2 regions of the uncultured Marivirga sp. genome follow, and region 1 is predicted to be linked to the other one. Evidence: riboswitches for the same ligand, from Rfam matches in the RefSeq annotation. Region 1 holds a riboswitch; the other holds the start of a gene.
The links. A riboswitch is a leader RNA that binds a small molecule or an ion and turns the genes downstream of it on or off. The one in region 1 is predicted to bind S-adenosylmethionine.

Region 1 (4,287 bases):
AGTATGATAGCAGTAATAACTGGAGACATTATCAATTCTTCACACAGTAAAAATCAAGAATGGCTAAAACAGCTTAAGATAGGCTTAAATCAATTTGGTGGATCACCTAAAGATTGGGAGATTTTTAGAGGTGATAGTTTTCAACTTAGAGTAAGTATCGAAAAAGTACTATATACTGCATTTTACCTCAAAGCTTCCATAAAACAAATCAAAGGTAAAGATGTGCGGATGGCAATTGGAATTGGTAGAGAAATGCATAAATCTCAAAAAATAAGTGAATCTAATGGAGAGGCCTATCAAAATTCTGGAAAATGCTTTGAAAGCCTTAGAAAGGCAAATCTAATGATTAGAAGTTTCGATTCAGAATGGGACAATACTTTAAATTTAATGATAGCACTTTACTTGTTAACGGGGAACAAATGGACTCCGACAGAGGCGAATATCATCAAAACGGTATTTGAAAACCCCAGTAAAAACCAACAGGAAATAGCAGAAGAACTAAATAAAAAACAAGGAAATATCAGTGTAGCCTTGAAGAGAGCTGGCTTTGATGAATTAAACCAACTCATCACATACTATGAACAACAAACCCAACTTCTATGATTTCATTTCTCCTCAAAACCTTAGTGGCCCACGTACTAGGTGATTTTGTGTTTCAACCAGACCATTGGATAATAGACAAGCAACAAAAGAAAGCGAAATCAAAATTTCTTTATTTCCATATAATCATCCATGCAGCTGCTTTGTTGATTCTATTGCAACTGGATTCCCGATATTGGTTGGCTTTCTTGATAATTCCTATCAGTCATTATTTGATTGATATCATCAAAATCAATCTTGAAAAAAGTATTAACAGCAGATTCCTGTTTGCCTTAGACCAAATAGCTCATTTATCAGTGATCATTGGTTTAGGATCGTTTTATTATCCTGAACTGATCAATTTCAATTTTGAGCTTTCTAATAATGTACTGTTTTTATTACTAAATATTCTGCTGATCACCTACGGAGTTGCGGTTTTGATAAAAGTCATAATGTCAAAATGGGATTTGCCAGAAGACTCTGATTCTGATTCATTATCAAAAGCAGGAAAATACATCGGCATGTTAGAAAGGTTATTTGTTTTCAGTTTTGTGTTGATGGCAGAATGGCAAGCAATCGGTTTTCTTATTGCCGCAAAATCAGTATTTCGCTTCGGTGATTTATCAAGAGCCAAGGACCGAAAACTTACAGAATACATTTTAATTGGCACATTATTAAGTTTTGGTCTTGCTATTTTGGTAGGCTTTGTTTACAAAAACATGCTTACCCTTATCTGAATATCAACAATAGACAATTAAACAAAATTCTTAACAATCACTTTTCCATTTCGCTTTTTATGCTTTACTTTGATTCACTTATCCAGAAAGACTGAGGGATTGGGCCCTTTGAAGTCTTAGCAACCCTTCCAATGCATTTGCAAAAGGAAAAGGTGCTAACTCCCATCCAGGCGGATAGTCTGGTAAAGATAAGAAACAGCCTTTCTCACGGCACTTTCTGGATATAAAAATGATAAATATTCAGAATGAGTCGATTTTCAAAAGATATTTTAAAAGACAGAATTTTAGTGTTGGATGGTGCAATGGGCACCATGATTCAAAACTATAAACTCACGGAAGCTGATTACCGAGGAGAACGTTTTGCTGATTACCCCTCTGATTTAAAAGGTAATAATGACCTGTTGTCCCTTACACAGCCTGACATCATCAAGGATATTCATAGAGCTTACTTAAATGCTGGTGCTGACATCATCGAAACCAATACCTTTAGTGGCACTACCATTGCAATGGCAGACTATGATATGCAGGATTTGGTTTGGGAACTCAATGAGCAGTCAGCAAAAATTGCCAAAGAAGCAACCGAGGAATATTCCGATAAACCAAGATTTGTAGCAGGTTCGATTGGACCAACCAATAGAACTGCGTCCCTATCACCGGATGTAAATCGTCCGGGTTTCAGGGCTATTTCTTTTGATGAATTAAAGATTGCTTATAAACAACAAGCCGAAGCCTTGGCTGTTGGTGGAGTCGATATATTTTTGGTGGAAACTGTTTTTGATACCCTGAATTGTAAGGCTGCATTGATGGCAATTCAAGAACTCAATGATGAAAAAGGTATTGATATTCCAGTTATGGTTTCTGGCACCATTACCGATGCTAGTGGGAGAACGCTTTCCGGTCAGACTGTAGGAGCATTCTGGAACAGTATTCGTCATTTCCCTTTGCTAAGTGTAGGTTTTAACTGCGCATTAGGTGCAGACCAGCTAAAAGTCTATTTGCAACAATTGGCTAGAATTTCGGATGTTGCCATTTCTTGTCACCCTAACGCGGGCCTACCTAATGAATTTGGAGAATATGACGAAAGTCCAAGCCAAATGAGCAGTATTATTAAAAGCTATTTCGATGAAGGTTTGGTAAATATCATTGGAGGTTGTTGTGGTACTCAGCCAGAACATATTAAAGCCATTGCTGATTATGCTGCTCAATCTAAACCGCATAAAATAGCACCTCAACAGAAATTGATGCGACTTAGTGGACTAGAGCCATTGTCCATCACGCCTGAACTAAATTTTGTCAATATCGGAGAAAGGACCAATGTATCCGGATCGAAGAAATTTGCTCGATTAATTCGTGAAGAAAAATTTGAAGAGGCAGTGGATATCGCTATTGATCAAGTGGAAGGAGGCGCTCAGATAATAGACATCAATATGGATGACGGTATGCTGGATGCAGTAAATGTCTTGCCGAACTTTGTCAATCTTATTGCCTCAGAACCTGATATAGCACGACTTCCATTTATGATCGATTCTTCTAAGTGGGAAGTGATTGAGGCTGGTTTAAAATGCCTACAAGGAAAAGGAATTGTTAATTCTATTAGTCTGAAAGAAGGCGAAGAAGATTTAATAGCCAAAGCCAAAAAAATTAAGAGTTACGGTGCAGCTGTAGTTGTAATGGCCTTCGATGAAACTGGTCAAGCGGATACATTTGATAGAAAAGTCGAGGTTTGCAAGCGCTGTTATGATTTATTAGTAAATGAAGCTCAGTTTCCAGCTGAAGACATCATCTTCGATCCAAATATTCTGACCATCGGAACGGGGATGGAAGAGCATAATAACTATGCAGTAGACTTCATCGAAGCTGTGAAATGGATAAAAGAAAACCTACCTAATGCAAAAACCAGTGGTGGAGTCAGTAATATTTCATTTTCTTTTAGAGGTAACAATGTGGTAAGAGAAGCCATGCATTCAGCATTTTTGTATCACGCGATAAAAGCTGGACTAGATATGGGAATTGTTAATCCTGGCATGCTGGAGGTTTATGATGAAATAGATAAAGAACTATTGGATTACGTTGAGGATTTGCTTTTCAATAGAAGAGCTGATGCTACAGAAAGATTAATGTCCTATGCTGAAAATCTTAAGCCCGGAGAAAAAGCTGAAAAAGCTATGCAGGAATGGAGGAATTTGCATGTTAATAAAAGATTAGAACATGCATTAATAAAAGGTATCACGGAATATATAGAAGAAGATACAGAAGAATGTAGACTTCAGGCAGAGCGTCCGCTCGATGTTATCGAAGGGCCCTTAATGGACGGAATGAATGTAGTGGGTGATCTCTTCGGATCAGGAAAAATGTTCCTCCCACAAGTCGTGAAAAGCGCTAGGGTAATGAAGAAGGCGGTAGCCTACCTGCTACCTTACATAGAAGCAGCAAAAGACCCAAAAGCCAAAAGTGGCAACGGACGTATTTTAATGGCCACGGTAAAAGGTGATGTACATGACATTGGCAAAAACATCGTGTCAGTGGTATTGGCCTGTAATAATTATGAAATCATAGATTTGGGCGTAATGGTGCCTCTTCAAAAAATATTGGAAGAAGCGGAAAAACACCAAGTCGACATCATTGGACTAAGCGGATTGATAACACCTTCATTGGATGAAATGATTTATGTTGCGGAAGAGATGGAGAAACGAGGACTGAAAACTCCAGTTATGATTGGTGGGGCCACTACCTCTCGTATTCATACTGCGGTTAAAATAAAGCCTAATTATACAGGCCCTGTAATCCATGTCAATGATGCTTCGCGCTCTGTAACAGTAGCTGGCAAACTTTTAGGGAAAGATAAAGAAGATTTTTATGCTGAGATAGTAAAAGAATATGAAGAAGCAAAAGCTGGTCATGGCAAAAGAAGTGAAGCCAAGAATTATGTTAGCATAGAAGAAGCTAGAGCCAATAAATACCAAACCGATTG
Region 2 (4,287 bases), on a different contig from region 1:
CATGTCCTTTGGACGATTTAATTACCTCTAATTTTGCATTGGGAATATGCTCGCTGATAAATATTTGCTCATCAAGTGGAAATAGATTATCACTGTCAATCCCTATGCATAAAGTTTTGACTTTGACGGATTTCAGTACTTCAGCTAATTTACCTCCTCTTCCGTCTGCCACATTATGAGAATCCATCATTTTGGATAGAATATTATAGCTTTTAATGCTAAATCTCCCATTGAATTTCTTTCCTTGATATTTTAAATAGGAAGACACTCTCCAATCACCGTTTTCAGCTTTTCCATTTTGGTTACGTTCAAAGTCCGAATAGCTTCTATAACTTAGCATAGCTATGCTTCTCGCCAATGAAAGAGATTTTTGTTGGTCTTCAACATCGCTCTTTTCCCCTAATTCAATAGCTTGTCTTTGTAATTCATTAAAGGCTATTCCCCAAGCAGAATGTTTGGCATTTGAAGCTACTAAAATCTGGTTTACAATTACTTCGGGTTCCATGATTGACCATTCCAACGCTTGCTGACCACCTAATGATCCTCCAATTAAGAAATGAATTTTAGGGATATTCAATGCTATCCTTAATTCTATAAAAGCTCTGACTGCATCTCTGTTGGTAATTATGGGAAACTCATCACCGTAAATTTCTGCAGTATGAGGATTTAGCGATTCTGGCCCCGTGCTTCCGTAACACGAGCCCAATAAGTTAGCACATATTACAACATGCTGATTGAGATCTATAAACCCACCATTTTCAACAAAAAGTGAAGCCCACCAATCTTTGACGGTGGCGCTTCCAGTAAAAGCATGACAAACCCAAACCACTTCTTTATTTTCTGAAATTTCACCTAGAATCTCATAATAAAGAGAAGCCCCGAGCAAGCTTTGACCGCTTTCTAATTGAAAAGAATTAGGTAAATTATGCTGTGGCATAGTTTTCTTCATGTATTTTTTGAAATGACTGAGTAAAATCTGCAATGATATCGTCAATATGCTCAATACCAACAGATACTCTTAATAAGTTAGGAGAAATACCTGCTGACAGTTGCTCTTGATCAGATAATTGTTGGTGAGTAGTAGCTGATGGCTGAATAATCAATGTTTTAGCATCTCCCACATTTGCCAAATGGCTAACTAATTTAAGATTATCCACAAAGGCTTTTGTTTCTTCTTTATCTCCTTTTACGGTAAATGATAAAACTCCACCATAGCCATTATGAAGATATTTTTTAGCCAGTTGATAATATTTACTGCTCTCTAATCCTGGGTAATTCACTTTGTCCACTAAAGGGTGTTTCTCTAACCAATAAGCTAATTTTAAAGCGTTATCGACTGTTCTTTGTACCCTTAGTGAAAGCGTTTCTAATCCTTGAAGCAACAAGAAGCTGTTGAATGGACTTAAAGCTGGGCCAAAATCCCGTAAACCTTCTACTCTTGCTCTGATGGCATAAGCAATATTGGGTAGACCCAGCGGGTTTCCTTCTCCAAAAGTTTCCCAGAAATTTAGTCCGTGATAGCCTTCCGAAGGCTCCGAAAACTGCGGGAATTTACCATTGCCCCAATTATAGTTACCTGCATCTACTAATACACCGCCTACTGAAGTCCCATGACCGCCAATCCACTTGGTTGCAGATTCTACAACCACATTAGCACCATGTTCAATAGGTCTGAACAAATAACCGCCCGCACCAAATGTATTATCTACAATTAATGGTAAGTCATACTTTTTAGCTAATGCGGAAATAGTCTCGAAATCAGGGATATTGAAAGTCGGGTTACCAATGGTTTCCAAATAAATGGCTTTAGTATTTTCATCAATCAATGCTTCATAAGATTCTACTTCCTCATCAGGAGAAAATCGTGCTTCTATACCTAGTCTCTTGAAGGATACTTTGAATTGATTGTAGGTGCCTCCGTATAAATATTTGGTAGTGATGAAATTATCGCCAGCTTCCAAGATATTATTCAAGGCAATAAATTGTGCCGCTTGTCCTGATGCAACTGAAACTGCTGCAACCCCACCTTCTAAAGCCGCAATTCTTTTCTCAAAAACATCATTGGTCGGGTTCATGATTCTTGAATAGATATTGCCAAATTCTTTCAGACCGAATAAATTGGCACCATGGTCTGAGTTATTAAAAGCATAGCTTGTGGTTTGATAAATAGGCACCGCTCTTGAATTGGTTGTTGGGTCAATTTCCTGACCTGCATGTAACTGTAATGTTTCGAATTTTTGTGTAGTTGACATAATTTTAAAATTTAAGATGTATAATTTTTTAGAATAATAATTGAGAAATAATAAAGCCCATCAGCATGATGGACGCGATAATAAAAATTTTAATTAATTGGTTTTGAATGGATTATATATGTTTCCAGAAAGTAATTAGATCGAAAAGGACAGCCCTTTCCAGTTCAGATTATTGGGATGAATCCAAAAGAGTTGAATTGTTGATTAACAACTACAGCACATGCACATTCGCATGGGAGCTAAAAAAATATCGTTGTGATTAATTGAAATACTGAACTTGATTCGAGAATTGAATCCAGTTGATTGTTGAACTGCGAATTGAACGCTTTGACTTGAGTTGTGTAATGCTTTCATATTTATATTTCCCTTATCGGGCAGGATTTGGCACCTTGAATCAGGTTGCCAGAGGATCATAGAGCCTGTCTCTTACCTCTTCGTTATAAATTGATTTAATAATTCAAATGTAGGAAAAGCTTTTTGAAATAAACAAACATCATTCCAAATAAAAATTACTTATTTTAAAAATAATTTTTTTACAGAATAAACTATTGATTTTATATGAATTTTAAGAAGATTATATTGTGTTATCACTTGGGGTTTTCTTATGCTTTAACAATCCGTTTACTATAAGCCACTGAGCAATAATGTAGGTACTCATTACTGCAACTCCAGCATAGGGTATGGTGTGAGAAAAACGATTGATGGCAAGAACAGAGTCGGAAATAGTGAATAATGCTGCGCCCAATACCACTAATTGGAAGCTATCATCGGTAGTTTGATTTTTACGAAACCATGCCACCACTATCATTAATGCTAAAACTATTGCATAAAGAGTAATTGGGACTTGGATTACACTATCTATGTATGGTAAAATCAAATATGCCATTAAAGCTAAATAAGCTACTACAATTACTGGGAAAAAAGACCAACTAAAGTTTAGCTTGTCTTGAAAAGTTGCTCTTCTGTAGGCTATGATATAGGCGATATGAGCTACTAAAAATGCTGAGATGCCAGCAAAAAAGAACATAAAGTGTTTAAAAGCGAATAGCAGCATTATGTCACCGATCCAACTAAAAGCTAATGCTAAAGTGACAAAACTTACCCATTTTTCATCTTTTCTACTATCTGATTTATCCCAAAAATAAATCAAAAGAGCTATCATCAATAGTGGTTTACAAATTTGGTGTAAGATGTTAACCTCAAAAGACAAAGAGATTATTTCAAGTACTGCAACTATCCAATAGAAATATGCTTTAAAGCTCATCTAACAATGTTTATCGAAAAGTACTTATTAAAAAGCTATTATAAAAGAGATTTATGTGAAGAAATTACGCTAAACAACGGAAATGTGAAATGCAAAAGTCTTATTTCTTTATGAACTTTTTTAAGCTTTTGTCGGTATCAACGGTTAACATCACATAATAATGGCCACTAGGGATGTTTTTGAGGTTAATCTTGTAAAGACCAGGATTAATCTTTTCGTGAGTGATGCTCATTTTATTGCCAATGATGCTCATTACTTCAATACTAATTTCTGAAGTAATGGAACCCTCATTAATTTTTAAGTAAATGAAATCCTCTGCTGGGTTAGGGTAGACCTCAGCTTCCTTCAATATCTTTATGATTTCGATATCAACTGCTTTTTCTTTTAATGAATCTTTTTCAGCATTTGCAAAGGATATGCTAAAGCTGATAAAGAAGATAAGCAATATGTTCTTAGAGAATTTCATTTTAGTTTTTTACGGCCATTGCCGCTTATAGTTTTACTGTTGATTTAATTTTCAATTAATTTAAATGCATTTTTCAAATTCAATACCATAGTTGAAGGAGTCATATAATTCTCTCCGTATTCCTGAAGGCTAATGTCACCAGCTAGACCGTGCAAAAATACTGCCAACTTTGCTATTTCGTATGGTTTTTTAATGCGTGGTGCAAGTCCCGCTAAAATCCCACATAATAAATCGCCACTTCCGCCTTTTGCCATTCCAGGATTTCCTGTACTATTGAAACTGATATTTCCATTGCTGTTGCAAAC

Region 2: another riboswitch for S-adenosylmethionine. It lies ahead of AAC601_RS10665 (O-acetylhomoserine aminocarboxypropyltransferase/cysteine synthase); the one in region 1 lies ahead of metH (methionine synthase).

What each region holds. Positions count from the first base shown of each region.
Region 1 covers NZ_CAXBEQ010000003.1:22,836-27,122, reverse strand. Annotated here, with positions in the region: gene AAC601_RS07815 (transcriptional regulator) at 4-603, shown strand; gene AAC601_RS07810 (DUF3307 domain-containing protein) at 600-1,316, shown strand; SAM riboswitch class I at 1,392-1,511, shown strand; gene metH (methionine synthase) at 1,562-4,287, shown strand, end outside.
Region 2 covers NZ_CAXBEQ010000004.1:165,222-169,508, forward strand. Annotated here, with positions in the region: gene metX (homoserine O-acetyltransferase) at 1-949, opposite strand, end outside; gene AAC601_RS10665 (O-acetylhomoserine aminocarboxypropyltransferase/cysteine synthase) at 924-2,252, opposite strand; SAM riboswitch class I at 2,606-2,698, opposite strand; gene AAC601_RS10670 (lysoplasmalogenase) at 2,827-3,516, opposite strand; gene AAC601_RS10675 (T9SS type A sorting domain-containing protein) at 3,617-3,982, opposite strand; gene AAC601_RS10680 (NAD(P)H-hydrate dehydratase) at 4,027-4,287, opposite strand, start outside.